DNA from 4 places in the Bradyrhizobium sp. AC87j1 genome. Region 1 is predicted to be linked to each of the others. Evidence: predicted binding sites of a transcription regulator. Region 1 holds the regulator's gene; each other region holds the start of a gene.

The links. The regulator HrcA, encoded in region 1, represses chaperone genes, less so after heat shock. The targets are predictions, from matches to a motif close to GTTAGCACTCNCNNNNNGNGAGTGCTAAC.
Region 2: a site for HrcA is predicted at 1,295-1,323, ahead of CV770_RS19585 (co-chaperone GroES). Genes of this name have one in related genera too.
Region 3: a site for HrcA is predicted at 5,493-5,521, ahead of CV770_RS17705 (co-chaperone GroES). Genes of this name have one in related genera too.
Region 4: a site for HrcA is predicted at 6,490-6,518, ahead of CV770_RS36005 (co-chaperone GroES). Genes of this name have one in related genera too.

Annotation. Positions count from the first base shown of each region.
Region 1 covers NZ_PTFE01000009.1:1,014-8,800, reverse strand. The annotation lists gene rsmI (16S rRNA (cytidine(1402)-2'-O)-methyltransferase) at 1-376, opposite strand, end outside; gene CV770_RS07655 (penicillin-binding protein activator) at 715-1,947, shown strand; gene hemW (radical SAM family heme chaperone HemW) at 2,064-3,248, opposite strand; gene rdgB (RdgB/HAM1 family non-canonical purine NTP pyrophosphatase) at 3,265-3,900, opposite strand; gene rph (ribonuclease PH) at 3,912-4,625, opposite strand; gene hrcA (heat-inducible transcriptional repressor HrcA) at 4,795-5,883, shown strand; gene grpE (nucleotide exchange factor GrpE) at 5,980-6,597, shown strand; gene pncA (bifunctional nicotinamidase/pyrazinamidase) at 6,698-7,420, opposite strand; gene CV770_RS07620 (hypothetical protein) at 7,712-7,787, opposite strand, start outside.
Region 2 covers NZ_PTFE01000036.1:180-7,966, forward strand. The annotation lists partial or broken gene groL (chaperonin GroEL) at 1-891, opposite strand, end outside; gene CV770_RS19585 (co-chaperone GroES) at 937-1,251, opposite strand; gene CV770_RS19590 (usg protein) at 1,631-1,918, shown strand; gene CV770_RS19595 (O-linked N-acetylglucosamine transferase, SPINDLY family protein) at 2,063-4,192, opposite strand; gene CV770_RS19600 (cupin domain-containing protein) at 4,410-4,937, shown strand; gene CV770_RS19605 (rhomboid family intramembrane serine protease) at 5,259-6,476, shown strand; gene CV770_RS19610 (NupC/NupG family nucleoside CNT transporter) at 6,500-7,750, opposite strand.
Region 3 covers NZ_PTFE01000030.1:71,248-79,034, forward strand. The annotation lists gene CV770_RS17685 (L-lactate permease) at 1-1,224, shown strand, start outside; gene CV770_RS17690 (META domain-containing protein) at 1,384-1,782, shown strand; gene CV770_RS17695 (hypothetical protein) at 1,872-3,083, opposite strand; gene groL (chaperonin GroEL) at 3,284-4,915, opposite strand; gene CV770_RS17705 (co-chaperone GroES) at 5,104-5,400, opposite strand; gene CV770_RS17710 (hypothetical protein) at 5,717-6,238, shown strand; gene CV770_RS17715 (protein phosphatase CheZ) at 6,489-7,274, opposite strand; gene CV770_RS17720 (L,D-transpeptidase) at 7,590-7,787, shown strand, end outside.
Region 4 covers NZ_PTFE01000120.1:11,781-19,567, forward strand. The annotation lists gene CV770_RS35970 (cysteine hydrolase family protein) at 1-550, opposite strand, end outside; gene CV770_RS35975 (LysR family transcriptional regulator) at 681-1,520, shown strand; tRNA gene CV770_RS35980 (tRNA-Leu) at 1,709-1,780, shown strand; tRNA gene CV770_RS35985 (tRNA-OTHER) at 1,788-1,854, shown strand; gene CV770_RS35990 (slipin family protein) at 2,191-3,354, shown strand; gene lepB (signal peptidase I) at 3,515-4,264, shown strand; gene groL (chaperonin GroEL) at 4,402-6,042, opposite strand; gene CV770_RS36005 (co-chaperone GroES) at 6,133-6,447, opposite strand; partial or broken gene CV770_RS43605 (DNA-binding protein) at 7,385-7,513, shown strand.

The DNA.
Region 1 (7,787 bases):
AGCCGGGATCGGAAATCAGCGGAGTGCCGGCATCCGAGACCAGCGCAATCGAGCCGCCCTGCCCCAGCGCCTCCAGGATTTTCGGGCGCGCGGCCTCCGCATTGTGTTCGTGATATTGCTTGAGCTGCGCCGCGATGGCGTAGCGCTCGGTCAGGCGCCGGGTGATGCGGGTGTCCTCGCAGGCGATGACGTCGACGCCGGCGAGGGTCTGGAGCGCCCGCAGCGTGATGTCGCCGAGATTGCCGATGGGGGTTGCGACCAGATGGAGGCCCGGTGCCGCCTTCGGCGCCGCAACTCGATGGGCATCGATGGAGAAACCGCGCGAGGCGGCGTCTTGAGCTTCAGGCGTATTTATCGGGGCCGGCTTTGCGCGCATAATGAAATCAACTTAGGCACGATCCGCAGGGCTGGGAACCGGTTCGCCGAAAAAGATCGTGCCGAGGTGAGGGGCGGGGAACGGACGGGAATGTGATCGATCCAGGATCACGTCGAGAGGGCGTGAGGGCTCTCACGCCATATTCGCGACCGAAACGCCGCCTTGATGCTGAATGAGCGAGGGCAAACAGCTGCCGGGACAGCAAGGCGGCCGCGTTAAGCGGCTATTATCCTTTTGTTTCGGTTAACTATTTGTCGACAATATGCCTGAATCCGCGGCTTGTGTCGTGGAAAGAATGTCGTGACTGGCCGGCGCCGGCGGGTCAAAAGAGAAGCTGCATGGTGGGCCCGCGTTATCCAAAATCTCCCGTTCCGGGGTCCCTGATGTCGGGGGCGACCCGCCGGAGCGCGCTCGGCCTGTTGCTCGGCACGCCCCTGCTGTCGGCCTGCGCCGGCGTGCAGCAGAGCCTGAGCCAGTTCTCCAACCCGTTCTCGAGCTCGACGCCGCCGGCTCAGCCCGCAGGTCCTCCGCAACAGGCGACGACCGCCGGCACCGGCGGCGTGAAGGTCGCCGTGATCCTGCCGCTCTCGGCCGCCGGCAATGCCGGCCTTGCCGCGCAATCCATGCGCAACGCCGCCGAGATGGCGCTGGCCGAGTTCCAGAACCCGAACATCCAGCTGTTGATCAAGGACGACAATGGCAGCCCGCAGGGCGCGCAGGCGGCCGCGCAGCAGGCCGTCGACGAAGGCGCCGAGATCATTCTTGGACCGCTGTTCGCGCAATCGGTGCCGGCGGTGGCGCAAGTCGCGCGCACGCGCGGCATCTCGGTGATCGCGTTCTCGACCGATTCCAGCATCGCCGGCCGCGGCGTCTATCTGCTCTCCTTCCTGCCGGAGTCCGACGTCAATCGAATCGTCGAATATTCCGCCAGCATCGGAAAGCGCTCCGTCGCCGTGCTGGTGCCCGACAACGCCTATGGCAATGTCGTCGAGGCCGCGGTGAAGGCGGCCGTGCCGCGGCGTGGCGGGCGCATCGTCGCCTTCGAGAAATACGGCGCCGATCGCGCAACGCCGGCGCGCACCGTGGCGCAGCAGCTCGGCAGTGCGGATGCGTTGTTCATTGCCGATGACGGCGATGCCGTCGTGACGGTCGCAGATGCGATGACCGCGGCGGGCGCGAACTTACGCAACATCCAGCTGCTCGGCACCGGCCTGTGGGACAATCCGCGGGTCTATGCCAATGCGAGCCTGCAAGGCGGCCTCTATGCCGCGCCCGACCCGGCCGGCTTCCGCGCCTTCTCCGGCCGCTACCGTACCAAATACGGCGCCGAGCCGATTCGCACCGCAACGCTCGCCTATGACGCGGTCGCCCTCGTCGCCGCGCTGGCGCGTACGCAAGGCACCACGCGCTTCTCGCCCGACGTGCTCACCAATCCCTCGGGCTTCGCCGGCATCGACGGCCTGTTCCGCTTCCGCGCGGATGGCACCAACGAGCGCGGGCTTGCGGTGATGAAGGTGACGAACGGCGGCGGCGTTGCGGTCGCGGGCTCGCCGAAGAGTTTTGGGGCGTAGTTCGGGACGACGCTGCCGTAGGGTGGGCAAAGGCGCACTTGCGCCGTGCCCACGATCTCTTTCGATAGCGAATAATTCGTGGGCACGCTTCGCTTTGCCCACCCTACGAGATCTCGTTACGCCGCGAGATCCGCGACCACCGCGTCCAGCACCGGAAATCCGCTACTCGTCACGCGCAAGCGGCCCGTCGCATCCACGGTGATCGCGCCTTCCTCGCGCAGCAGCGCGATGCGTTTGGGATCGAGCGGGCGGCCGGAGAGGGCTTTGTAGCGCTCGGGGTCGATGCCCTCAGCCAAACGCAACCCCATCAGCAAAAATTCGTCGGCGCGTTCTTCACTGTTGAGGAGATCGTCGGTGACGACACCATGGCCGTTGGTCTCGACCCGCATCAGCCAGGCCTCGGGGCGCTTCTCGGTGGCGGTCGCATGCCTGACGCCGTCGATGTCGAGCCGGCCATGCGCGCCGGGACCGATGCCGGCATATTCCTCGCCGCGCCAGTACACCAGATTGTGCCGGCACTCGGCGCCGCGCCGCGCGTGATTGGAAATCTCGTAGGCGGGCAGGCCGAGCTTGTCGCAGGTCTCCTGCGTGACGTCGTAGAGCGCGCGCGAGACCGCTTCGTCCGGCGTCTTCAATTTGCCGGCCTGGTGCAGGCCGAAGAACGGCGTGCCTTCCTCGATCGTCAATTGATAGAGCGACAGATGCTCGGCCGCCTCGTCAATGGCGAGACGCAGCTCATCAGCCCACATTGCCGGCGTCTGGTCGGGACGGGCGTAGATCAGATCGAACGAATAGCGATCGAACGAGCGGCGCGCGATGGCGACCGCATCGAGCGCCTCGCGCGCGCTGTGCAGGCGGCCCAGCGCTTTCAGCGAAGCATCGTCGAGCGCCTGCACACCGAGCGAGACACGGTTGACGCCGGCGGCGCGATAGCCGGCAAAGCGCGTGGCTTCGACGCTGGTCGGATTCGCCTCCAGCGTCACCTCGACATCGCCGGCGACGGTCCAGTGCTTGCCGATCGCATCGAGCACCGCGCCGACGGTTGCGGGCTGCATCAGCGATGGCGTGCCGCCGCCGAGAAAGATCGAGGTGACTTCACGGCCGGGCGAGCGCTCGGCGGTGGCCGCGATCTCGCGCGCGAAGGCCGAGGCGAAGCGCGCCTCGTCGATCGCGACGTGACGGACATGGCTGTTGAAGTCGCAATACGGGCATTTCGACAGGCAGAACGGCCAGTGCACGTAGACGCCGAAGGCTTCGGATTCTTGTTTTGACGCGTTTTCCTGGCGCGAACCGGTATCCACTTCGCTCGAAAACGCTCTAGCGCGGCTCAAGGCAGATCTCCGCCAGTTTCACGAAGGCGCGGGCGCGATGCGACAGGCCAAGGCCGAGCGGCGGCAGACCGTGCTTCTCGATGCTGTCCATCTCGCCGAAGGTGCGGCTGTGGCCGTCCGGCAGGAACATCGGGTCGTAGCCGAAGCCGGCGGTACCGCGCGGCGGCCAGACCAGCGTGCCGTCGACGCGCGCCTCGACCTCTTCGAGATGATCGTCGGGCCAGGCCACGCAGAGCGCGGAGACGAAATGCGCTTTGCGCTTGTCCGGCGTGGTGGCGCCGCGCTCCTGCAACAGGCGCTCGATCTGCGCCATCGCCGCGGCGAAATCCTTGGAAGGTCCAGCCCAGCGCGCGGAGAAAATGCCCGGCGCGCCGTCGAGTGCGTCGACCACGATGCCGGAATCGTCGGCAAAGGCGGGAAGCTTGGTCGCCCTCGCGGCTGCGATCGCCTTGATCGCGGCATTGCTGCGGAAATCGTTGCCGGTCTCATCCGGCTCGCCGAGGCCGAGCTCTCCGGCCGACACCGCCTCGATGCCGTACGGCGCGAGCAGCTCCTTCATCTCGGTGTGCTTGCCGGGATTATGGGTGGCGATGACGAGCTTTCCGGTGATTCGGCGGTGCATGGGCTTATTGACTACGCGACAGCCAGTTTCTGCAAGTCCACGAGACGCGCGATGCCCTTTTGCGCCAGGGCGATCAGCTTCAGGAACTCGTCCTGCGTAAACGGCTCGCGTTCCGCGGTGCCCTGCACCTCGATGATGCGGCCATCGCCGGTCATGACGAAATTGGCGTCGGTCTGGGCTTCCGAATCCTCGGCATAGTCGAGATCGAGCACGGGCGTGCCATTGTAGATGCCGCAGGAGATCGCAGCGACGTTGTCGCGCATCACATTGGCCTTGATCATGTTGCGCGCCTTCATCCAGTTGATGCAGTCGGCGAGCGCGACCCAGGCGCCGGTGATCGAGGCCGTGCGCGTGCCGCCGTCGGCCTGGAGCACGTCGCAATCGACCGTGATCTGGCGCTCACCGAGCGCTTCGAGATCGACGATGGTGCGAAGCGAGCGGCCGATCAGGCGCTGGATCTCGACGGTGCGGCCGCTTTGCTTGCCGGCTGAGGCCTCGCGGCGGGTGCGTTCGGAGGTCGCGCGCGGCAGCATGCCGTATTCGGCCGTGACCCAGCCGCGGCCCTGGCCCTTCAGCCACGGCGGCAGGCGATCTTCCAGCGTGGCGGTGACCAGCACATGGGTGTCGCCGAATTTCACCAGGCAGGAGCCTTCCGCATATTTGACCACGCCGCGCTCAAGCGTCACGGGGCGCAATTCGTCGGGCGCACGGCGGCTTGGCCGCATGGGAAATCCTCCAAAACTCGCAGGTGTAGGGCTGTTCGCGGTGCTTGTAGGTGGGGTGAGGGTATGCGGCAAGGCTTTTTCACCCCCGGTTTTCCACCCTGCAAACGCGACGCTTGTCAGAACCCTCCTGGATGGACAAATTATGAGCATCTGAGAGGAGTTACCGTCTGTGGCCCATCACGATCCGATCCATCTGATCGCGCCGCGCGCAGGCCTCGCCCAGCTCAACGAGCGTTCTCGCGACATCTTTCGTCAAATTGTCGAAAGTTACCTCGCGACCGGTGAGCCCGTGGGCTCGCGCAATATCTCGCGTCTCATCGCCATGCCGCTGTCGCCGGCCTCGGTCCGCAACGTCATGGCCGATCTGGAACAGCTCGGCCTGATCTACGCCCCGCACACCTCCGCCGGCCGGCTGCCGACGGAACTCGGCCTGCGGTTCTTCGTCGATGCCCTGATGCAGGTCGGCGACCTCAACGAGGCCGAGCGGCAGTCGATCCAGAGCCAGCTTGCCACCGTCGGCCAGGCGCAATCGGTCGAGGCGGCGCTGGACCAGGCGCTGACGCGGTTGTCGGGCCTGACCCGCGCCGCCGCGGTGGTGCTGACGCCGAAATCCAATGCGCGGCTGAAACACATCGAATTCGTCCGTCTGGAACCGGAAAAGGCGCTGGTGATCCTGGTCGGCGAGGACGGTCAGGTCGAAAACCGCGTGCTGTCGCTGCCCCCCGGAGTTCCCTCCTCGGCGATCACCGAGGCCGGCAATTTCCTCAATGCGCGCATCCGCGGCCGCACCCTGGCCGAGGCGCGGCTCGAGCTCGAGACGGCACTTGGACAGGCCCGCGCCGAGCTCGATCAGCTTGCACAGAAGGTGATTTCCGCCGGCATCGCCAGCTGGTCCGGCGGCGAGAACGAGGATCGCCAGCTCATCGTCCGCGGCCATGCCAATCTGCTCGAAGATTTGCATGCGCTGGAGGATCTGGAGCGGGTGCGCCTGCTGTTCGACGATCTCGAGACCAAGCGCGGCGTGATCGACCTGCTGGGACGCGCCGAGACTGCCGAGGGCGTGCGCATCTTCATCGGCAGCGAGAACAAGCTGTTCTCGCTGTCGGGGTCCTCCACCATCATCTCACCTTATCGGGATGCCGCCGGCCATATTGTTGGTGTTTTGGGCGTGATCGGGCCGACACGGCTGAATTATGCCCGTGTGATCCCGACCGTGGACTACGCCGCCCGCATCGTCAGCCGCCTTTTGGGAGGCTGATCGGCGTTTCCGCCGATCACGGGCGCTTGATTTTCGGCGCTTTAGGCACGATATCCGGGCCAACAATCCCTGGAAACGAGTTCGAGATTAGAGCCGATGACCGAGCAAGACCGGCAACCCGAAGACACGACTGCCGCGACCGGCGAGCCCGTGGTGTCAAAACCCTACATCATGCCCGACGATCCCGAGCCCGGCTCGGTGGAGCTGTTGCAGAAGGAAGCCGCCGAGGCGCGCGACCGCATGCTGCGGACGCTGGCCGAGATGGAGAATCTGCGCAAGCGCACCACCAAGGAGGTCGCCGACGCCCGGCTCTACGGCATCACCGGCTTTGCCCGCGACGTGCTCGACATCGCCGACAATCTCCAGCGCGCGCTCGATGCCGTTCCGGCCGAGGCCCGCGCCACGGCCGATCCCGGCCTGATCTCGCTGATCGAAGGCGTCGAGCTCACCGAGCGTTCGCTGCTCAACGCGCTGGAAAAGCACGGCGTGAAGAAGCTCGATCCGCAGGGCCAGAAGTTCGATCCGAACTTCCACCAGGCGATGTACGAAGTGCCTGATCCGTCGGTGCCGTCGGGCACCGTGGTGCAGATCATGCAGGCCGGCTACACCATCGGCGAGCGCGTGCTGCGCCCGGCCCTGGTCGGTGTCGCCAAGGGCGGCGCGAAGCCCGCGGCCGCGGCGAACAACAACGAGTCGAGCGGCGCGGCGAATTGAGTTTTGATGTCATTCCGGGGCGGCTCGCGAGAGCCGAACCCGGAATCTCGAGGTTCCGGATTCGATGCTTCGCATCGCTCCGGAACGACCAGTTGAAATCTTACGCGCTCACCGCGATATCCGCAGACTGAATCCGCTTCACGCCGGCCTTGGCCATATCGGCCCAGGCTTTTGCCAGCGAGCCCTGCGTGTCGATGCCGCGGCAGGCGTCTTCCACGACATAGACCTCGAAGCCCGCCTTGCGCGCGTCGAGCGCGGTCCAGGCAACGCAGAAATCCGTCGCGAGCCCTGCGACGAAGACGCGCTTGATCTTGCGTCCCCTCAGATAGCCGGCAAGTCCCGTCGAGGTCTTGCTGTCGGCTTCGAGGAAGGCGGAATAGCTGTCGACGTCCTTGTGAAAACCCTTGCGAATGATGAGCTCGGCATGCGGGATCGCAAGATCCTTCGACAGCGAAGCGCCGTCGGTGCCCTGCACGCAATGGTCGGGCCACAGCACTTGCTTGCCATAGGGAAGGTCGACGGTCTCGAACGGCTTCTTGCCGGAATGCACCGACGCAAACGAGATGTGGCCCGGCGTGTGCCAGTCCTGCGTCATCACCACATTCGCAAATGCCTTCGAGATCTTGTTGATGACGGGCACCACCTGCTCGCCCTCTTTCACCGCGAGGCTGCCGCCCGGCAGGAAGCAGTTCTGCACGTCGATCACGAGCAGCGCGGAGGCATCGTCCGGCTTGATCGATGCCGCTGCAAGGAGTGCGGTTGGAGCCAGCGTTGCAAGCGCCGTCGTCCCAAGCATTGCCAAGACTTGTCGCCGATCCAGCATCGTTCGCCTCCCCTTAGGATGAACTCAACGGAGACGAAGCCTAGTTCCGTTCGTGTACGAACAGAAGCCCGAAAATGCGGCCGGCTTTGGTGAGGGCTTAGGCCGCCAACCCCACCATCACTGTCGTCCCGGACAAGCGCGCCCTTAGGCGCGCGCCGATCCGGGACCCATACACCCCCGGGGAGATGTTTGGCGAAGAGTCATCATGGGTACTGCGACCGACCGCAATCGCACGATCACGCGGTGTGGGTCCCTGCGTTCGCGGGGACGACACCGAGTATGCCGAATGGCTCAGCCCTTCGGCTGGATCCCGTCGCGCACGGCGCGGAAGCGGGTGAAGGCGGCCAGCCACTGGTCGCGCGGGGCG
Region 2 (7,787 bases), on a different contig from region 1:
GCCGGTCAGGATCGCGATGTCCTGCAGCATGGCCTTGCGGCGATCGCCGAAGCCCGGAGCCTTGACGGCCGCGACCTTCAGGCCGCCGCGCAGGCGGTTCACGACCAGGGTCGCGAGGGCTTCGCCTTCGACGTCCTCGGCGACGATCACCAGCGGCTTGCCGGTCTGCACCACGGCCTCGAGCAGCGGCAGCAGCTCGTTCAGCGAGGAGAGCTTCTTCTCGTTGATGAGGATGTAGGCGTCGTCCATCTCAACGCGCATCTTGTCGGCGTTGGTGACGAAGTAGGGCGAGATGTAGCCGCGGTCGAACTGCATGCCCTCGACGACGTCGAGCTCGGTCTCGAGCGACTTGGCTTCCTCGACGGTGATGACACCCTCGTTGCCGACCTTCTTCATGGCGTCGGAGAGGAACTTGCCGATCTCCTGGTCGCCGTTCGCCGAGATGGTGCCGACCTGGGCGATCTCGTCGTTCGAGGTGACCTTCTTGGAGTTCTTCTGGAGGTCCGCAACCACGGCTTCGACCGCGAGGTCGATACCGCGCTTCAGGTCCATCGGGTTCATGCCGGCGGCAACCGACTTGGCGCCTTCCTTCACGATCGCCTGGGCCAGCACGGTGGCGGTGGTGGTGCCGTCGCCGGCCGCGTCAGCGGACTTGGAGGCGACTTCGCGCACCATCTGCGCGCCCATGTTCTCGAACTTGTCCTCGAGCTCGATCTCCTTGGCGACGGTGACGCCGTCCTTGGTGATGCGGGGAGCGCCGAACGACTTGTCGAGCACGACGTTGCGACCCTTCGGGCCGAGCGTGACCTTCACCGCGTTGGCGAGAACGTCGACGCCGCGCAGCATCTTGTCGCGCGCTTCAACCGAGAATTTGACTTCTTTGGCTGCCATCTGGAATTTTCCTTGGATAATGTTTGACTGGAGGGAAAGAGGCTCTTAGGCCGCCTTCTTCTTGGAAGCGGGGACGTCGAGAACGCCCATGATGTCGCTTTCCTTCATGATCAGCAGATCGACGCTGTCGATCTTGACTTCGGTGCCGGACCACTTGCCGAACAGCACGCGGTCGCCGACCTTCAGGTCGATCGGGATCAGCTTGCCGGCTTCGTCGCGGCCACCGGGGCCGACGGCGACGACTTCGCCCTGCGAGGGCTTTTCCTTGGCCGTGTCGGGAATGATGATGCCGCCAGCGGTCTTCTCTTCTGCGTCGATGCGCTTGACCACGACGCGGTCGTGAAGCGGACGGAATTTCATGCAGTCCTCCTAAGCATTTGCTCAGATTGATGTTTCAAGGGATGTTAGCAGTCGATGCCCGCGAGTGCTAGCACGAGCGAAGCTGAAATAGGACAGGAATTTTGCGGGAGCAAGGGCTTCTAGCAGAAAAATCAGCACCCGGAAGCGCGGACTGCCAGAATCTCTTTTCCATCGTTAACCGAGGCCGGGCCCGTATTAGCACGGTGCCGCCTCTGCTGCTAACGCATTGAATTTCAACAGCTTGTTAAACTTTTGGGCTTGAGATGGGTTGTCAGTTTGCGTCACATTTCTCTCATGTGAGCGCATCAGTACCGGGTGGCTCGTAAGGCGCACACCGACCAGGCCGCCCCTTGAATGCGCTCCTGCAAAGGAGGTTGGCATGGGCGTGCGGAGTGGGGGCGTTTCCGAGGACTTTCGGAAACAGCTTTTAGGTTACGGGCTGACGACGGCGCAAATCCTCTACCGGATGCCGGATCATCCCTCGCTGCTCCAGACCTACGTCTGGCAGAACTACGACATGTTTCCGAAATTCCCGGCGCTGAAGGATTTCCTGGCCTTCTGGCAGGAAAAGCTCGACGGTCCCCTCCATTCGGTTACCGTCGCGCACTCCAAGCTGATCAAGCCGGCCGAACTGCGCGCCGTGGATGGCGTGTTCCGGCTGCATTGAGACGAACACCGGTTTCGTACGGTGGGCAAAGGCGCTTAAGCGCCGTGCCCACCATCTCTCCATGATCGCGCGCGGAAGGTAGGCACGCTCTCCGTTGCAGCTCGTCGGACGAACGCACTATTCCCGGGATCGCCTGAGGGGCGATCAGGCGCCGTCGCTGCAATAGCGTCTCCACATCGCGCGATAGGCCTCGTCGACCGCTCGCCCGTATGAGACGGGGTTGCTGGCGGCTGCGGACCGGATCTTGTCGGGCAGTTCGCGGCGCAACCTGTCGAGCTCGCTGATCTCAGAACCTCGGCTCGTCGCGATTTCGATATACGCCTCATGACTGTCCGTGACCCAGTCCGGCAGGCCAAGCGCCGTGAGGATGGAGCCGGCAGCACGGCTGGGCAGGCTGTTGCCGAGCTTCGCCACCACCGGCACGCCCATCTGCAAGGCTTCCCAAGTGCTGACACCGCCATTCTGCGGGAACGGGTCGAGGCAGATATCGACGCGATTGAACGATGCCAGATGTTCGCTTCGCGAGGTGGCACCGAGCATATCGACGCGTTCGGCCGGCAATCCGCAAGCCTCGAACCGGGCCAGCAAGTTCTCGCGGACCAGCTGGTCGTCCAGCGCGACGTCCTTGACCAGCAGTCGCGAACCCGGCACCCGCTCGAGAATCCTGGACCAGACTTGCGCAGCCTCGTCCGAAATCTTGCTGACGCGGTTGAAGACGCCGAACGTGACGAACCCGTTCGAGATCGCCGGCGTTGGTGCCCGCGGAATCTCGGTCGGCAGCGACGCCAGCGTCACGAAGCACGGCAGGTCGACAACGGTCTCGGCAAAGAGATGCCGAACTTCTAGGGGAATCGCGACCGGGTCCGAGAACAGATAATCGATCGTCGGCAGCCCGGTGCCGGTGCCGTGGCCCCAGCCATGCACCTGGACGGGTGCCGGCTTGCGCGCAAACACGCCGAGGCGGTTGCCTCGGGTATGGCCGGACAGGTCGATCAGGATATCGACGCCGTCGGCGCGGATCTCGGCGGCGAGGCGATCTTCGGTCCATTGCGAGGCGTCGCGCCAGCGATCGGCGATCCCCTGGAATTCGCCGGTCGTCGCATCCACTTTCGACGAGCAGGCGTAGCACACGACCTCGAACTGTGCCCGGTCATGGTGTTGGAGGACCGGCTTGAAAATCAACGCGGCCGAATGCGCGTTGAAATCCGACGAGACATAGCCGAGCACCAGACGGCGATCCGGATCGCGGCTGTTGTCATGCGGCCTCGCCGCTCCTGAAGCGATTTTCGCGCCGACACGCTCCCACCACACCTGACGCGCCTGCTGATGCCGTTCGACGGTGGCGTCCCCCGCAAAATCGAGCGTGAATATCTTGTTGGAGATCGCGCTCTGCAGGTCAGGCTGGATGTCGAGGGCTCTGTCGAAACTGGCGAGGGCTTCGTCGACCCGGCCAAGTCCGGCGAGGCAAAGGCCCAGCACCAGGTGAGCTTGAATGGAATCGGGATCGATCGCGAGCGCCTGCTCGCAGTCGTGGGATGCGTGGGCAATTTGCTGGATCTGGAGCAGGACACTGGCCCGCGCGAGCCACCCATTCGCGTCGTCGGGTGCCAGCGCAATTGCCTGATTGCCGTCTGCCAGCGCTTCGTCAAATCGCTGAAGTTCCCGTAAAGCCGTGGCACGGTTCGCCAGCGCCGCGGCATAGTCAGGCTTGATCGACAGCGCGTGGTTCAAGCTTGCGATGGCCTCGTCATAATTGCGCTGACGGCACAGCGCCCACCCCCGGCCGTTGTGGGCTTCGGCAAGATTTGCGTTGAGTGCGATCGCCTTGTCGTAGCTATGGAGCGCCTCCTCGTGAAGATCGAGGGCCACGCTCGCGTTACCGAGATTGGAGAGGGTTGCGGCGTGGTTGGGCCGCAAGGCGAGGGCCTTTCGATAGCTCGCGCAGGCCTCGTCGTGACGCCGCAGCCCGTTGAGCGCGACGCCCAGCCTCATATGAGCATCGGCAGATTGCGGATCCACGGCGACCGCCCGGCTCAGCAGGATTTCGGCTTGCTGAAAGTTTTTGGCATCAGACTCCAAAGCGCCGAGCATGTGCAGCGCCATGAACTGGTTGGGCGCGAGCTGCAGGAGTTGCCGATAGGCAGCCTGGGCCTCGGCGAGAAGCCCCATCTTGTGTAGCTGGAGCGCGTGCCCGAGCAACGGCAGCACTTCGGCCTTTTGCCGTTTCTGCAGCCGGGCATTTTGAAATGCACGCTGACCTACGCTGTTGCCCATGAATTCATTCCCCCAGAATCTCTCTTCGAGATTAATTCAGCGAGAGAACGAATACGAGACGACGGCCGCTCGCCACGACAGCCTGGGACAAGCTACGACCGATCGGCTCATCGAGCCGCCAGCCTTGCGCTCGGCAATTGCCGCCTCATCCAGGACTGGATAATCTGTCCTTCGGGTTGTACCCGTCCGGGCGCGGCTCAGATCAGGGAGGCAGAGAATGGCCAAGCAAAAGGCATCAAGACCCGCAACGAAGACCGCGGTGAAGAAGCGGAGCGGCGCCAAGGCGCCGGCGCGATCCTCGGCCCGCAAGGCGGTGAAGGCAAAGGCTCGCACTGCCGTACCGAAGAAGCCCGCACGTCCCAGGCAGCGCATCGCGATCAGCCATCACCGCGAGGAAGACTTCAAGGCCGATGGCCTGCGCGCTTACGCGAAATACCGCGACCTCGGCATCGCCGACGCAAGCCGCGGCCTCGCGCAAGCGCACGTGATCCGGCTGCAAGGTCCTTGCGATCCGGCCGAGGTGTCAAAGCTGCATTTTCACGACGTCGACTTCCAGATGGTCTACGTGCTCAAGGGCTGGGTGAAGACCTATATGGACGGGCAAGGCGAGACCTTGATGAAGGAAGGCAGCGCCTGGACCCAGCCGCCGAAGATCAAGCACATGATCCTGGATTATTCGGACGACGTCGAACTGCTGGAGGTGATCCTGCCGGCGGAATTCAAGACGGTGGAGTTGAAGGCGTAGGCAGATCTCTCTCCTTCGTCGTTGCTATGACGGTTCGTAGCCCGGATGGAGCGAAGCGTAATCCGGGGCCGCCTGCGACGACGCAGACCTTCCCGGATTGCGCTGTGCTCCATCCGGGCTACAGGACCGTCGCTACTCCAGCCCCACCGCCGCCCATCAAACACGTCGTCAGCGTTCCCGTCACGATCGCTAAAAAGCACCCGATCTGCGAAACCGGGCACTTACCAGTCGGATGGTTTCAGCTGCCCTGCAGGGCGGGCGCTAACCAGTCGAAATACCTCCCCCGTCAACTCAAAGCTGTGAAAACGCGGGAGTGCTTTCATGGCGACCAACACTTTTGGCCGACGCGGCGTTGTGGCGCCGCCCTCAAGAGCGTCGTTTCAACCCGTCGCCGCGCCGACTATTCGGGAGATCGTGCGTGATCCCGCTCGGCCCTTGCCTAGTGAGGGGACACTTTTTGGCGACAACAAGCTTCTGGCCGATATCCCTTTTCTCACCATTGGCCTGATTTTCGGTCTGCTCCTGATCTTCGCCCTGCAACGCGGTCTGGCCATCGACGTTGCGCGGGACGGTGACCTCGATGTCCGCTCGCTGATCGCTCAGGGCGCCTCCGGTTACGATCTCGTTGTCGGACGAGGAGAGTGGTGGAGGATTGGCCTTGCGCCGCTGCTGCACGGCAGCGGGTGGCACCTCATCAGCAACTGCGTTGGGTTGTTCATCGTTGGCGTCAGGCTGGAGTCTCTGATCGGCCGTGGCTGGTTTGCGCTGATCTTCGTCGCCAGTGCAGTGGCGGGTGAGGTCGGCTCTCTGCTGGGCAATGGCCCCGGCACGGTGGGCGTCGGCGCGTCCGGCGCCATTACCGGGCTCATTGCCGCGCTGTTCGTCGCGAGCTTCGATCCCGAAGCGGACGCCGATCAAACCATATCGCGATTGAAGACGTCGCTCTTCTTCGGCGTGCCCGCATTGCTGCCGCTGGCCTTCGGCGCCTCGGGCAATGTCAACTATTATGCCCATGCAGGCGGTGCGGTGGCCGGCGCCGCGCTTGCGATCACGCCGTGGCTCGCCTTCTGGTCCTATGACAGCCTGCCGCGGAGCGCCAGCATGACGTTGCTTGCAGCATCCCTCGGATCTCTGATCTGCGCCGGCTTCGCCGCTGTCCATTATTCGTCCTACATGGCCGATGCCGTGCATTATATCCGCGCGTCGGAAGTGCCGGCGAAGGCTGACGAGATGGTCAGCCGGTCGTTCGATCTCGTCACCCGCTACCCAAAAGATGCGCGGGCCCACGTGTTCCGTGCGGTCTTCTTCCTGGAACAAGCGAACCTCAGTGCCGCCGAGACGGAGGCGCGAACCGCCTTGTCGCTCGCCGCTTCAGATGTGGCGGGTGGGCCGGTGCGCTCCGGCGCGCAGGGCTTGATGGCGGTGTTACTGTGGGCGCAGGGACGAACCAGCGAGGCGAAGGCCATGGCGGTCGAGCCCTGCCGTGCCAAGCTGGCCGAGGTGCGTCGCATCTTGCAGAAGTCGAAATTGTGCAGTTGACCGGGCTACGGCATCGCCACGGGTCACGTGATGACCCCCACGACCGCGCCCATCAAGCAGGTCGTCAGCGTCCCCGATACGATCGATTTCAGCCCGAGCGCGTTGATCTCCTCGCGTCGCTCCGGCGCCATCACGCCCAAGCCGCCGATCATGATGCCGAGGCTGGCGAAGTTGGCGAAGCCGCACATTGCGTACAGCATGATCAGTCGCGAGCGCGGGTCGAGCGCATTGCCCGGCAGCTTCGAGAAGTCGACATAGGCGATCAATTCGTTGAGCACGGTCTTGGTGCCCATCAGGCTGCCGGCGGTGATCGCCTGGTCCCATGGCAATCCCATCAGCCAGCACACCGGCGCCATCACGAGACCGAGCAGGCGCTGTAACGAGATCGCGGCGCCGCCAACATTCGGCAGCAGGCCGAGCATGGCGTTGACGAGATAGACCAACGCCACCAGCACAAGCAGCATGGCGACGATGTTGATCAGCAGCTCGATCCCCGCGCTGGTGCCTTTCACGATCGCATCCATCGTGCTGGAGACTTCCATCTCCGGATCTTCGAGCGTGCCGCCGGTACGCGTGTTGGAGGTTTCAGGCACCATGATCAGGCTGACGAGGATCGCGGCCGGCGCGCCCAGCACGGAGGCGATGACGAAGTGCGCAGCCGCGTCGGGAATGAGAGGAGCAAGGAGCGTCGCATAGAGCACCAGCACCGTGCCGGCGATGCCCGCCATGCCGCCGGTCATCACCAGGAACAATTCGCTGCGGGTCATCTGCTTCAGATACGGCCGCACGAACAGCGGCGCCTCGACCATGCCGAGAAAGATATTGGCGGCGGTCGAGAGGCCCACCGCGCCGCCGACGCCCAGCGACCGCTCCAGCAGCCAGGCCATGCCGCGCACGATCGGCGGCAGCACGCGCCAGTAGAATAGCAGCGTCGTCAGCACACTCATGACCAGCATGATCGGCAGCGCCTGGAACGCCAGGATGAAATCGGCGCCAGGCACCTTGACGTCGAAGGGCAGGGCGCCGCCGCCGACATAGCCGAACACGAAGGCGGAGCCGGCGCGCGAGGCAGCCGAGATCGCACCGACCGCGTCATTGATGGCGCCGAAGGCGTGCGCGACGACCGGCAGCTTCAGGAGCACGATCGCGGTGACGAAGGTGGCGACGAGGCCGATCGCCGCCTGCCGCAGCGACACGGCGCGCCGATTCTCCGCCAATGCGAAGGCGATCAACAGCAATGCGAAAATGCCGAGTGCCGATTGCAAGCGCAGCATGATGTCCCCAAACCCCCAATGATTATGGCCGTGCCGG
Region 3 (7,787 bases), on a different contig from region 1:
GGCTTCTCGCCGCTCGCGGCGTCCGGCCTGTCGCTGATCGCCAACACCGCGCCGGTCGCCTATGGCGCGCTGGGCACGCCGATCCAGGGCCTTGCCTCGGTCACCGGGCTCGATCCCTACATCCTCGGCGCGATGGTCGGCCGGCAATTGCCGGTCTTCTCGCTGATCGTGCCGTTCTGGGTGGTGTGGGCGTTCGCGGGCTGGAAGGGCATGAAGGATGTCTGGCCGGCGATCCTGGTCACCGGCGTGTCGTTCGCGATTCCGCAATTCGTGATCTCGAACTTCATCAATCCCTGGATCGTCGACATCGGTGCGTCGCTGATCTCGATGGGCGCGCTGATCCTGTTCCTGAAGGTCTGGCAGCCCAGGCAGCTCTGGCTGTCGCCGGCGCTGCGCGGCCGCGATGAATCGGCAGCCACCATGGCGGCGGCCAAACCGCTCGACAAGACGCCGCTGACCCAGAGCGAACTGTTCGGCGCGCTGCTGCCCTGGATCATCGTTTGCGTCGTGATGCTGATCTGGGGCAACGGGGCGTTCAAGGCCTGGGCGAATTCGATCTTCGTCTGGAACTATCCCGTGCCCGAGCTGCACCAGATGATCAACAAGATGCCGCCGGTGGCGCCAGGGCCGACGAAAGAGAGCGCCGTGTTCGGCTTCACCTACCTGTCCTTCACCGGCACGGGCATGCTGATCGCGGCGATCATCTCCGGTGTCCTGATGGGCGTCGGTCCCGGCAAGCTCGTGACCGAGTACGGCCGTACCATCCGGCTCTGTGCGATCTCGCTGATCACGATCTCGGCGATGCTGGCGATCGGCACCTTGACGCGGCTCTCCGGCGTCGACGCGACGCTCGGCCTCGCCTTCGCCGCAACCGGCGTGCTCTATCCCTTCTTCGGCACGCTGCTCGGCTGGCTGGGCGTGGCGCTGACGGGATCGGACACGGCGTCCAACGTGCTGTTCGGCAACTTGCAGAAGATCACCTCCGAGCAGCTCGGCCTGTCGCCGGTCCTGATGGCCGCGGCGAACTCGTCCGGCGGCGTGATGGGCAAGATGATCGACGCGCAGTCGATCGTGGTCGCCTCCACCGCCACCAACTGGTACGGGCACGAGGGCACGATCCTGCGCTTCGTGTTCTGGCACTCGATCGTGCTGGCCTGTCTCGTCGGCGTGCTCGTGACGTTGCAGGCCTATGTCTGGCCGTTCACGGCAATGGTTCTGAAGTAGCAGGCCAACTCCGGCTCGAACGCAAATCCCCGCGAGGTTCCGCCCCGCGGGGATTTTTGCGTCCAATCAAATCTCATCGCGCTCCAGGTGGCGCGAACCTTCTCAATGGCGCCGCCGTCTTATAGAAGGTGCGGCAAATCAGGTCGGACGAGAGGTCTCATGGTTTCGCTCAAGCGATTGGTGTGTGCTGCGGTTGCAATGCTCGCGATGTCCATTGTCGCGCGTGCCGAGGATGGTTTTCCGTTCGGCACCGAGATGACGCTGGAGGCGTTGCCGCAAGCAGGCTCGAAGCGAATTCCGAACATCGAGATCGGCGACCATGGCGAGGTCGTGCTCGAGCTCTGGTGCAAGGGCGGCAAGGGCCAGTTCTCAGTCGCCGGCAACACCGTGATTTTTGTCCCTGGTCAGATCCAGGACCGCTCCTGCCCGCCGGCAAGGGCGCAGGCCGACGACGATCTGGTCGCAGCACTGAGCAGTGTCGAAACCTGGAAGCGTCAGGGCGACGTGCTGACGCTGATCGGCCCGAATCCACTGCGTTTTCGGACGACGGGGAATTGACCGTTTGGTCATTCCGGGGCGCGCGAAGCGCGAGCCCGGAATCTCGAGATTCCGGGTTCGGTGCTTCGCACCGCCCCGGAATGACTGCGTCACTTCCAAACCGATTTGTCGGCGTCCCAGCGCTGGCCCCTGAGCTCCTTGGCGAGCGCCTCGACCGAACCGTTGTCGTCGGGCTGCTCGCCTTCCTCGTCGACCGACGTGTCGTCGGAGAGATTGAGCTTGGCGCCGCTGCTCTCGTCGGCGGTCGTGGTCGCGGGGCTGCCGATCCACAGCATGAGCTTGTCGGTCGTGCCCGGCTTGTCGGGCGAGACGAGCCCTGCGACCTCGATCGTGTCCGTGAGATCGAGCGCGGGGAAATCCGGGTTCGGCCGCTTGAAGACCAGCTTGAGCTTGCCTGTGGCGGGGTTGAAGCTCTGCGAGACCGGCTTTGCCGCGAGCGTCCGGCTCAAAACGTTCGAAACGGCGGCCGCGAGCTTGTCCTTGCTGATCTTGTCGCCCTCGCGCCAGTCGGCCGCGGCGAAGCGGATGGTGCGGTCCATCTCGGTCATGCCCGCGGTCCAGCCCGCGGAGGTGACGCCCGGCGTCGCCTTGAATTTCGCCAGCAGCGCGCCGGCGCGCTCGGGATCGACCGACATGTTGATGGTCTGCTCGCCTGCGCGTAGCGCATCGCAGCCGACCGTGAGACTAGCCAGCGTCACCTCGACCGCCTGGCCCTTCAGGCTCTTCAGGAAGTCGGTTGCATTATCGAGCTTGACCTTGACCGCGATTGCCTCCGGCGAGACATCGGTGAAATCCTTCGGCTGCGGCGTGATGCCGTCGTCGGAGGTCTGGTTGTCCTGAAATTCCTTCTCGCTGAGATCGGAATTGTCGGGCGAGGTCACCTCGGTCACCACCTGACCAATGCTGATCTGGCCGCGGAATTCGAAGGTGTCCCCGGCCTGCTTGCGCAGCAGCTTGACGCTGACCGGCGCCTTCTCGCTGATGCTCTGCGTGGTGCCGGTCAGGGTCTGGCCCGCGACCTGGAGATTGACGACGAAGCGGTCCTTGCGGTCGGAATTCTTTGCGACGGGATAGCAGACGTCGAGCACGGCCGCCGTCACCGTCTTGCCCTGGCGCGTCTCCTTCAGGATCACGTCGGCATTGCCGTCCATCAGCCCGTCGATCGAGGTGAAATAGCGTGTCTCCGGACCACCGGGCGTCGTGGCCCTCGGCGACAGCTTCATCTGGGCGGACGCGGGATGCGGCGAAGCTGCAAGCAGAGCTGCCAAAAGGGCTGTCGAACAAACCAGAAGCGCACGCATCGATGAAATCCTCGCGCAACGGGCATGATCCGGAGAAGTGTGAAGCGGTTTTCCGAGAGGATCATGCCCAAACTATTCGAATCGGCGCGTCACCGTAGTGGGTTTTGGCCGTCGGTTGAATCGGAAAGCGGAGGGGCAGGGTCGGCAAAAAAGAAGGCCGCCCGGAGGCGGCCTTCGCAACATTGTAACGGAACGGAGGCTCAGAAGCCGCCCATGCCGCCGCCGCCGGGCATCGCGGGCGAGGCTTCCTTCTTCGGCGTTTCGGCGACCATGGCCTCGGTGGTGACCAGCAGGCCGGCCACGGAGGAGGCGTCCTGGAGCGCGGTGCGCACCACCTTGGCGGGATCGATGATGCCCTTCTCGACCATGTCGACATAGTCCTCGTTCTGGGCGTCGAAGCCGAAGGTCTCGGACTTGTTCTCAAGGATCTTGCCGACCACGATCGAGCCTTCCACGCCCGCGTTCTCGGAGATCTGGCGGATCGGAGCCTCCAGCGCCTTCAGCACGATGTTGATGCCGGCCTGGACGTCGGCATTGGCGTTGGTGAGACGGCCCACCGCCTTCTTGGCGCGGAGCAGCGCGACGCCGCCGCCGGGGACGATGCCTTCCTGCACCGCGGCGCGGGTGGCGTTGAGGGCGTCCTCGACGCGGTCCTTCTTCTCCTTGACCTCGATCTCGGTGGCGCCGCCGACGCGGATCACCGCGACGCCGCCGGCCAGCTTGGCGAGACGCTCCTGGAGCTTCTCACGGTCGTAGTCCGAGGTGGTCTCCTCGATCTGCGCCTTGATCTGGCCGACACGGGCCTCGATGTCCGGCTTCTTGCCGGCGCCCTTGACGATCGTGGTGTTCTCCTTGTCGATCACGACCTTGCCGGCGCGGCCCAGCATCTTCACCGTGACGTTCTCGAGCTTCATGCCGAGGTCTTCGGAAATGAGCTGGCCGCCGGTGAGGATGGCGAGGTCCTCGAGCATGGCCTTGCGGCGATCGCCGAAGCCCGGCGCCTTGACGGCGGCGACCTTGAGGCCGCCGCGGAGGCGGTTGACGACCAGGGTGGCCAGCGCCTCGCCCTCGACGTCCTCGGCGATGATGACGAGCGGCTTGCCCGACTGCACCACGGCTTCCAGCACCGGAAGCATGGCCTGCAGGCCCGAAAGCTTCTTCTCGTGCAGGAGGATGTAGGCATCCTCGAGCTCGGCGGTCATCTTCTCGGGGTTGGTGACGAAGTAGGGGCTGAGATAGCCGCGGTCGAACTTCATGCCCTCGACGATGTCGACTTCGGTGTCGAGCGACTTGTTCTCTTCGACGGTGATGACGCCTTCGTTGCCGACCTTCTGCATCGCCTGGGCGATCATCTTGCCGATGGCGGCATCGCCGTTGGCGGAGATGGTGCCGACCTGGGCGACCTCGGAGGAGGCGGCGACCGGCTTGGCGCGCTTCTCGATGTCCTTGATGACCGCCGCAACCGCGCTGTCGATGCCGCGCTTGAGGTCCATCGGGTTCATGCCGGCGGCAACCGCCTTGGCGCCTTCGCGCACGATGGCCTGGGCCAGCACGGTGGCGGTGGTGGTGCCGTCGCCGGCGAGGTCGTTGGTCTTGGAGGCGACCTCACGCACCATCTGGGCGCCCATGTTCTCGAACTTGTCCTCGAGCTCGATCTCCTTGGCGACGGTGACGCCGTCCTTGGTGATGCGGGGGGCGCCGAAGCTCTTCTCGATGACGACGTTGCGGCCCTTCGGGCCGAGCGTCACCTTGACGGCGTTGGCGAGAACGTCGACGCCGCGCAGCATGCGATCGCGCGCGTCTCCGGAAAATTTGACGTCTTTGGCAGCCATTTTAGCAATCCCTCGTGTTTGGTGATGTGTCTGCGGCGCTTCTCTCTCCGTCATTGCCGGGCCTGACCCGGCAATCCATCATCCTGCGAAAAACGATGGATGCCCGGGTCGCCTAGCGCGAAGACGCGCTTCGCGCTTCTGCCCGGGCATGACGATGAGACATTCAGCGGCTGTTCAGGCGGATGGCCTTAGGCCAGTACGCCCATGATGTCCGACTCCTTCATGATCAGGAGCTCTTCGTTGTCGATCTTGACCTCGGTGCCCGACCATTTGCCGAACAGCACGCGGTCGCCGACCTTGAGGTCGATCGGGGTCAGCTTGCCGGTCTCGTCACGGCCGCCGGGGCCAACGGCGACGACCTCGCCCTGGGACGGCTTTTCCTTGGCGCTGTCCGGAATGATGATGCCGCCCTTGGTCTTTTCCTCGGCGTCGATACGTTTGACCACGACACGGTCATGCAGCGGACGAAATTTGGATTTAGCCATGACGTTTCCCTTTGGAGGCTCGCTTCGGAAGTAGTGGAAGTGGGTGGGGCGGCGCTTCCGTCCATCCCCTATCCCGAGGATCGAACGGCGTGCTTAGCAATCGGGCTTTCCGAGTGCTAATAGTGGGCCCGGAAATATGGCTTGGCCGCGATCCTGTCAAGCAAAGGTGGTTAAGCGATTGGTGAGGCGGATATAGGATGGTGGCACTGGAAACTTGTTCGGGGCGCCGACGTATTAAAGGACGTCATTGCTCCGGCAGCGGTTTTGCGCTTGGCTGCAGGAGGGGTGCGGCCATGGTCTTGTTCGGGGGAATGCCATGATCAGTTCAGCTCACGCGCGCACGGTTGCCAATCTGGCCGCCGCCTCATGTCTGGCGCTGCTGCTGGGCGCTTGCGGCGGCGGCATGAGCCTGCCGTCCTTCTCGTCGTCCTCGCCGCCGCCCGAAGCCGAGCCGGGCGTCGCGCCCGAAATGCCTGCGACCATTCGCGGCGACGAGATCGTCGGCCGCTGGGGCCTCGCCTCGTTCCAGAACCCGGCCGACCGCGCCCGCACCGAGGCGGCCGCCCGGGCCCAGTGCAAAAATCCCTACGTGATCACCGCCGGCTCCTCCGGCGGCGTGATCATGCATCTGGCCGACCAGGCAACGCCCCAGGAGCTGCGGCTGAAGGGCTCGCCGAGCGGCAAGAACTACATCGGGCCGGCGGGTCCGACCCCCGGCGAGCAGGACCGCGAAATCATCTCCTTCGACGGCCGCGTCCTGATCACCCGCTTCATCGACAAGGATGCCGCCACCCGCTACGGCAACATGGTCTACGTCCGCTGCGCGCCGCGGGCGTGATGGTCTAACGCCACGCCCGCCCTATAACCCTCTCCTCTTGTGGGAGAGGGAGGCTCGCCGCGTAGCGGCGAGACGGGTGAGGGGTATCTCTCCCCGAGTCCAACTCCCATTCGAATTCGCTGAGGCAACCCCTCATCCGGCGCTTCGCGCCACCTTCTCCCACAAGGGGAGAAGGGGCAGTCTCGCTTGATGGCACAAAACAAAAACGCCGGCCCCCAGGCCGGCGTTTTGTTATTCCTATGTCGCGCGCTCAGTCGAACAGCGCGTCGATGTCGTCCTGCGAGGCGTGGCCGACGTCGCCGGCGAGCTTGGGGCCGTTGAGAAGCTTGTCGTCCTCGCTGCGATTGTCGACCGGCGGCACGACGTGCGACTTGATCGCGTCGACGCCGCCCCAGATCTCCATCATCGCATTGATGTGCTGCTCGATGAACTTCATCGTGCCCATCACCTTGCTGATGCGCTGGCCGGTCAGGTCCTGGAAGTTGCAGGCTTCGAAGATCGAGATGACGCGTTCCTGGATGTCGTCGGCGAGCCGCTTCTGCTGGTCGATCGAGTCCACCTTGGACATCGCGCTGGCGGCCTGGTCGATCGATTCCGCGGCCTCGAGGATCTGCTGGGTCGCCTGCTCGGTGCCGCCGACCACCGCGCCGAGCTCGCCATTGACCTTGGCCATTTCGCCGCCGTCAAAGCTCTTGCCGTGCAGCGTCGCGATTTCGCGCTTGGTGCGGTCGATGGCGTCATGGATGAGGTCGAGCTCGACCTTCAGCTTCTCGCACTGCTCGATCTGGGCTCGATAGGTATCGAGCATGGTACGAGCCTCGGAAAGTTCGTGAGCGGTGGAGGCGTCGATCGCCGCCATGGCTGCGCTGCCGGACAAGGGCAAGGGCGCGGCGCCCTTCGCCATCTGCGCACGGATCGCACGTAGCTCGGCCATGATCTCGCTATGCATCGGGATTGCCTCTTCAGTTACGTCCAAAATCGGCATCTCGCCACCAGCGATATCCTCGACGCGAAAACGTTTGCGGTGAACAGCCATCAGGATACTCCCCCCACCTCACTCACGCGTCTTTGTAGGCAGAAGCGATTTAACACGAAGTTCACGGCAGGAACTGTTGTGCGGCTGCGCGCGACGGCGCGCAAAGAAGCGATTAACCATGCGCGCGCGGCGTTCATCGAAAATAAACGCTGATCGCCAAATTGCCCCGCTGCTGACGACGTGGTGAATCCAAACGCCGCTTCTGTTTACCAAACAAAACGGCTTTTGCCTTTTATTGACCACGTCGGGGGCGCGGACCAGCCATCAGCTCTCCACGGCGCATGTGATCTAGACGAAACAGTACAGAGTACGTCGATGTTCAAGAAAATGTCTGTCGCGCTGCTCGGCAGCGCTTGCACCTTCATTGCCGGCGCAAACAGTGCCAGCGCCTTCGACAATTCGGTGCCGAACGATCCGCCCGCGGTGCTCTACCAGCCGCAGGTGCCGCCGGCGCCGGTGCGCGTCGCCTCCAACGCGAACATGGGCGGCGGCTTCATCGAGTTCCTGTTCGGC
Region 4 (7,787 bases), on a different contig from region 1:
AGAGCTCGGCCAGCGCGACCGCGTGAATCGTCCGGGCATCCAGTGTGCCGCCGCGGCCATCCGGCAGGTCACGGGTGGCGCAGGCATCGGCCGCGATCGTCGTCCGCAGGCCGAGGTCGAGCGCGGCGCGGGCGGTCGAGGAGATGCACATGTGGGTCATGAAGCCGGCCAGCACGATGTTCTTGCATCCGGCCGCGGCAAGCCGGGCTTGCAGATCGGTGCCGGCGAACGAGTTCGGCAGCGCTTTCTCGATCACGGGCTCGCCTGCTTGCGGCGTCAGGTGATCAACGATCGCGCCGCGCGCCGCCTCGCGGTCGAACAGGCCGCCGGCGCGGCCCTTGTGCGCGACATGGATGATCGCAGCGCCGCTCTCCCGTGCCCGCGCCAGCAGGCGCGCCGCCGCGGCGATCGCCGGCTGTGCATCGGGAAGGGCCAACGGGCCGGCGCAATATTCGTTCTGGATGTCGATCAGCACGAGGCAGGCCTCGTTGAGCTTCGGCGGATCGAGATCGGCGCCGGCGAGTTCGAGCAGGGTCTTGGGAGCGGTCATGCTGGTCAGGCCTTCCAGGGAGATCGGATGGCGTCACATTAGCGCAGCATGGGCCTGCCATTGTGCAGGACTATTGCAGCTTACGGCTGCAGATTTGCAGGACACGGCATCGCCTGCTAGGCTCGCCCGGATGAACTGGGACGATCTGCGCATCATTGCCGCGGTGAGGGACGAGGGCACCTATGCCGGCGCCAGCGCGCGGCTGCGCATCGACGAGACCACCGTCGGCCGCCGGCTCGCACGCATTCAGCGCGATCTCGGCGTGCTGCTGTTCGATGCCGTGGACGGCCAGCGCCGTCCGACGCGCCATTGCGAGGCGGTGCTCGAGCATGTCGGCGTCATGGCCGCCCATGTCGCGGCGATCGACCGCATCAAGGAGAGCCAGCCCGGCCCGGTCGGCCGCCTGCGCATCGCCTCGACCAATGCGGTTGCCGAAGAGTTGTTGGCGTCGCACGCGAGCAGCTTCCTGCGTGATCATCCCGGCCTGACCCTGCAATTCCTGACGTCCAGCGGTAACGTCAAATTCTCGCGCTGGCAGGCCGACCTCGCCATTCGTCTGCGCAAGCCGGAGAAGGGTGACTTCACCATCTCCAAGCTCGGCGATGTCAGGCTGTATTTCTTCGAGCCCGTCGACCGCACCGGCGGCGAGCCGGTCGCGTGCGTCTATCCCGATGAGCTCGACACCATTCCCGAACAGCAGGTCTTGCGCGCGAAGCGGCTGACGAACGTTCGCTGCATCACCGACAACGTCCGCATCATCAGGACCATGATCCAGTCGCATCAGGCCGTCGGCGTGCTGCCCGAGCACAGCTGCGAAGGCCTGTTCGCCGACCGCAGCCTGCGCGCGACGCTGCTGCCGAGGCGACGCGACGTCTGGCTCTTGGTGCAGAACCATCTCAAGCGCGATCCCGCGACACGCGTGACGATCGACTGGGTGAGGGCGTGTTTCCAGGAAACGTCGCGCGCTTGACGTCACATGACGCTGTGATCATCGCGTCACACTGCGCAAGCCGTGTCGAAAAAATTTCGAGCTCCCCCTTGCAACCCGAACGTGCTTCGTCTATTAGCCCGCTCCTTCGCTAGGCCATGTGTCCGGGCTCTCTGAGATCCCGGCTGGCGCGATCCGGTCTCCGGTCTCGTGTTCCGCCGAATGAAGACGCAGGATGTAGCTCATGGAGAGCGTCGGAGTAAAATCCGGAGGCATCGGTTCGATTCCGATTTCTTGTACCAACCAAAGGATAGCTCAGTTGGGTAGAGCAGGTGACGTTAATCATCGGGTCGCGGGTTCGAATCCCGCTCCAGCGCTACGGGTCAGCCTGAAAAACTGACACCTCTGACGAGGACCGGACGCGCGCTTCAGTCGCAGTCCGGCCGTTTTGCCGCAAGGCTTTCCGTCCGAACCTAGACACTGTGAGACCGGCTTTGCGCCGCGGGTAGATACCGCTTGCGTTGATGCCGGGTGGCTCCGCTCGGCCGCGCGACACCCGTCGCGCGATCGCGCGCGTGCGCCCGTCGTCATGCGAGCTCAAGCCTCGGTCCGTCGATCTCTCAGGAAGCGTCGTCCGCGTCCTCACGTCCTTTGCAAATGCAACCCGCTATCCGGCCGCGTTCGGCCGGAGGCAACATGATGGAGGCGTGCCATGACTTCGAACAAGAGCTGGCATTTGCTGATGCTGAACGTGACGGTCAAGGATGGCGAGCGTGCGCTGCTCACGCGCAACGGGCAGCTCGTGCGCGTGCTCGCGCCCGGCAGGCATCGTCTGTTCGATCCCCTGCACGAGCTGAGGGCCGAGGTGCTCGATGTGGTTCGCACTGAATTCTCTGCGGATCGCTACGCGGTGCTGAAGGCCGCACGGCCTGATCTGGCCGCCGAACTGTTCGAGGCGGTCGAGACCAAGGCGGACGAGATCGCCATCGTCAGCTCCGACGGCCGGCCCGTGCATCTGATGACGCCCTGGCAGGTGCGCGTCTACTGGAAGGTCGCAACGAGCGTCGATGTCGAGCGCATCGATGTGTCCCGCGATGTCAGGGTCGGCGCGCGGCATCTGGCCATGATCGAGCGTAACCGCTCGGCCGTGACGTCGGAGACGGTGGTCGAGAACCACGAGGCGGGCCTGCTCTATGTCGAGGGCCGGCTCGTCGAGCGGCTCATGCCCGGTCGGCACGCCTTCTGGACCGTCGGCCGCAAGATCGAGGTGAAGCGCCTCGACCTGCGGCCCCAGGCGGTCGAGATCACCGCGCAGGAGATGCTGACCAAGGATCGCATCGCGCTGCGGGTGACGCTGACGGCGTTCCGTAAGGTGGTCGATCCCGAGCGGACGGTTGCGACCGTGCCCGACGTGGATGCGTGGCTGTACCGCCTGGTGCAGTTCGCGATCCGGGAGGCGGTTGCGGGCCGGACGCTGGACGAGGTGCTGTCTGCGAAGGCGGCGCTGGATGCGGAGCTGCGCGACTATGTGCGCGCACGCGTCGCGGAGTCCGGTGTCGAGGTCACCGAGCTCGGCGTCAAGGACGTGATCCTGCCCGGCGAAATCCGGGAGCTGGTGAACAAGGTGGTGGAGGCGGAGCGGGTCGCGAAGGCGAACCTGATCCGCCGGCAGGAAGAGACCGCGGCAACGCGTTCGCTTCTGAACACCGCCCGCCTGATGGAGGAGAACCCCCTGCTGCTGCGGCTCAAGGAGCTGGAGTCGCTGGAGCGGCTGGTCGAGAAGGTCGGCCGCATCGATCTCCACGCCGGCAACGGCGAGGGCCTCGATGCTCTCCTGACCCGGCTCGTGCGCCTGAAGGCGCCCGAGAGCGCATGAAACGAAGGGCCGCCCACGGGCGGCCCTTCACATATCCGTCGTCGTCGCTTGCAATGAACGCGGAACCGCGCCTGTGCGACCAAAATCACGGAGCCGGGATTGCGCGCGCGCGAAGGTTGCGTAATCTCGCGATGACCACGGGTTTGATCAGGGCAGGGGCATGACGATTCTTCAGGACTCCATCCGGCCGTCGCGAGCGCAATCGCGGGAATGGAAGGCGATCGTCATCCTGATCCTGCTGGTCCCGGTGCTGTGGTCCCCGCTGATCCTGTTTCGCTTCGTCCTCTATCAGCCGTTCAGCATCCCCTCTAATTCGATGGCGCCGACGCTGATGGTCGGTGACTACGTCTTCGCCGCGAAATATGCCTATGGCTACGGCCAGTATTCATTGCCGTTCGCGTCGTCCTGGATCTCGGGCCGCGTCTTTGCTGCCGACCCGGAATACGGCGACATCGTCGTGTTCCGGACGGCAAAGGACAGCTCGGTCGACTACGTCAAACGCGTGGTCGGGCTGCCCGGCGACCGCATCCAGATGCGGCAGGGCCAGCTCATCCTCAACGACCGGCCGGTGACGCGCGTCGCGCTCGAGGACGGGCTCGCCGACAACGCCTGCGGTGGGGATGGCGGCGTCAGGGTCAAGCGTTGGCGTGAGACGCTGCCGAGCGGCGCGTCCTATGTCACCAACGACTGCGTCGACAACGGTTTCCTGGACAACACCAACGTCTACACGGTGCCGCCGGGCCATTTCTTCGTGCTCGGCGACAACCGCGACAATTCCACCGACAGCCGCATGATGTCGGCGTTCGGTTTCGTGCCGATGGACAATCTCGTCGGCAAGGTGACGCGCATCTTCTGGTCGTTCGACGAAGATGGCGAGCCGCGCATGGAGCGGTTGGGCAAGGTGGAGTGAGGCGTGCCCGTCATTCCGGGCTCGCGCCCAAGAGGGCGCGCCCCGGAATGACAAGCGGAGAGTGTTTGCCCCCCCAAACAAAAACCCCGGCATCGCTGCCGGGGTTTCGCATTTCGTCGTTTGCCTGAACGGCTGGATCAGAAGTCCATGCCGCCCATGCCGCCGCCCGGGGGCATCGCGGGACCGGCGCCGCCCTTCTTGGGCAGCTCGGCGACCATGGCTTCCGTGGTGATCAGGAGCGCAGCCACCGAGGCAGCGTTCTGGATCGCGGTACGGACCACCTTGGTCGGGTCGATGATGCCCTTCTTGACGAGGTCGGCATATTCGCCGGTCTGGGAGTCGAAGCCGTAATTGTAGGTCTTGTTCTCCAGGATCTTGCCGACGATCACCGAGCCGTCTTCACCGGCGTTGATCGCGATCTGGCGAGCGGGAGCCGACAGCGCCTTGCGCACGATCTCGACGCCGGTCTTCTGGTCGTCGTTCTTGGTGCGCAGGCCCTTGAGCTGCTCGGAGGCACGGAGCAGGGCGACGCCGCCGCCCGGGACGATGCCTTCTTCCACAGCCGCGCGGGTCGCATGCATCGCGTCATCAACGCGATCCTTGCGCTCCTTCACCTCGACCTCGGTCGCGCCGCCGACGCGGATCACCGCGACGCCGCCAGCGAGCTTGGCAAGACGCTCCTGGAGCTTCTCACGGTCGTAGTCCGAGGTGGTCTCCTCGATCTGCGCCTTGATCTGGGCCACGCGCGCCTCGATGTCGGCCTTCTTGCCGGCGCCGTTGACGATCGTGGTGTTCTCCTTGTCGATCATCACCTTCTTGGCGCGACCGAGCATGTTGAGCGTGACGTTCTCGAGCTTGATGCCGAGATCTTCCGAGATCGCCTGGCCGCCGGTCAGGATCGCGATGTCCTGCAGCATGGCCTTGCGGCGATCGCCGAAGCCCGGAGCCTTGACGGCCGCGACCTTCAGGCCGCCGCGCAGGCGGTTCACGACCAGGGTCGCGAGGGCTTCGCCTTCGACGTCCTCGGCGACGATGACCAGCGGCTTGCCACTCTGCACCACGGCCTCGAGCAGCGGGAGCAGCTCGTTCAATGAGGAGAGCTTTTTCTCGTTGATCAGGATGTAGGCGTCGTCCATCTCAACGCGCATCTTGTCGGCGTTGGTGACGAAGTAGGGCGAGATGTAGCCGCGGTCGAACTGCATGCCCTCGACGACGTCGAGTTCGGTCTCGAGCGACTTGGCTTCCTCGACCGTGATCACGCCCTCGTTGCCGACCTTCTTCATGGCGTCGGAGAGGAACTTGCCGATCTCGGCATCGCCGTTGGCGGAAATGGTGCCGACTTGGGCGATCTCCTCGTTCGAGGTGACCTTCTTGGAGTTCTTCTGGAGATCCGCAACGACGGCTTCGACCGCGAGGTCGATACCGCGCTTCAGGTCCATCGGGTTCATGCCGGCGGCGACCGACTTGGCGCCTTCGCGCACGATGGCAGCGGCGAGCACGGTCGCGGTGGTGGTGCCGTCGCCGGCCGCGTCAGCGGACTTGGAGGCGACTTCGCGCACCATCTGCGCGCCCATGTTCTCGAACTTGTCGTCGAGCTCGATCTCCTTGGCGACGGTGACGCCGTCCTTGGTGATGCGCGGCGCGCCGAACGACTTCTCGAGCACCACGTTGCGGCCCTTCGGGCCGAGCGTGACCTTCACGGCGTTTGCGAGGATATCGACGCCGCGCAGCATGCGGTCGCGGGCGTCGACGCCGAATTTCACTTCTTTGGCTGACATATTGGTTTCCCTGAGTTGTCTTGGTCTCATCTCACCCTTGGCGAGGCGCCCGGCAGGCGCTCCTCAGGGGTGAGCGGTGCGAGCGGTTGGTTAGGCGGCCTTCTTCTTCGAAGCGGGAGCTTCGAGCACGCCCATGATGTCGCTTTCCTTCATGATCAGCAGGTCGACGTTGTCGATCTTGACCTCGGTGCCCGACCACTTGCCGAACAGGACACGGTCGCCGACCTGGACGTCGATCGGGGTCAGTTTGCCGCTCTCGTCGCGGCCACCGGGGCCAACGGCGATGACTTCGCCCTGCGAGGGCTTTTCCTTGGCACTATCCGGAATGATGATGCCGCCAGCGGTCTTCTCTTCTGCGTCGATGCGCTTGACCACGACGCGGTCGTGAAGCGGACGGAATTTCATGCAGCCCTCCTAAGCATTTGCACGAGTTAGAGATTTTGGAATCTTAGCAATCGATGCCCGTGAGTGCTAGTCTCGGGCCGAGCTGAGATAGGATAGGATTTCTGAGGAGCAAGGGACTCTGGCAGAAAAATAGGCGCTCAGGACGGTCGCGTGCCATCAGTCTCAGTGGTTAACCGGAGACGTGCTGGGCTGGGGTTAGCTGGTCGCTGGTATACCTGTCGCACGCCCAATCAAACCGGCGAGCCGCCAGCGCTCGCCCAAAACGTAGTGGCTACGGTCCGCTTACCAATGCGAATATACTCCTAGCCCCCGCGACGGGCGTCGAGCCCAGCTTCGAGTAAGTAAGAAGCTGGCCAACGCCCAACCTGCGCGTGAGTTGGCGAGATTGCTCGACAAGCAGCGGCGGACGCAGGACGCCGGAGATGAGCAGACTGTGCGGGCGGCACGGCGGAAGATCTATATAATCGCGCGCGACCACCAGCCCGCTCCTAGGTCGGCGAATAGCCTTGCACCGTGCATGCCGACTGAGTAGCTGCACTGTGAATGAAGCCCATGTTTAGATCGATCACCGCGTGATAGGAGCTGTGAGGCACGACTTCGTATGCCGGAATGTTTACACGTTACGACGACGTCCTTAACATCAGCGGTGCTGTTGTTTCGAATGACAAAGGACGCCTTCATGATCGTCGCTCACAACTGCTTTGAGCTGACGGTCTTTCGATTGATAGCAGGTGGCGACGATGTCACCGTTAGTCGGTCAACGTCCGAGCCGACCAAGTCGAGGCTCGGGCGCAGGGGAAGGCTTTCCCCTCAAAGGCCTTCCACCGGCATTCAGGAAGTCATCGGCCATCCGCTCTCAGTCTCAGGACAGTACCCGCGGCTTTTGCTACGTCGTGTACCTGCGGCCGAGAGACGCAAGTATTTTTGCTACGCTCTGTCACTGCGAACAGGGCCCGCATACATCAAAATCGGGAAAGCCGTCTTATACCCGTTGAGCGAGCTCGACGCTTGGGATCGCAGAGATCTTGTGATTTGTAGCGCGTCGAAAGGACCGGATATGAGCTAGCGTGGATTCCTCAGGCGCACAATTTGCGCTCGCGTCCTTCGTGCCGCTATATTCGCCAACCGCGCACAGTTTTCCACCCTAGGCGGTGCACGTCGTGAATCATCGCCTACGTCGAAAGTCAGCTTTCTACACTGAGGCCATTTCCCGACGGGCCTTCCGGCTACGATCAAATGCTCAGCACAGAGAAAGCGACGTTGAGCTGAGCACTCGCTTCGACGTGAGTCCCGGCATCTTGTTCACGCCTGTCTTTGAGAGTTCGCAGAAAGTGGTGTAG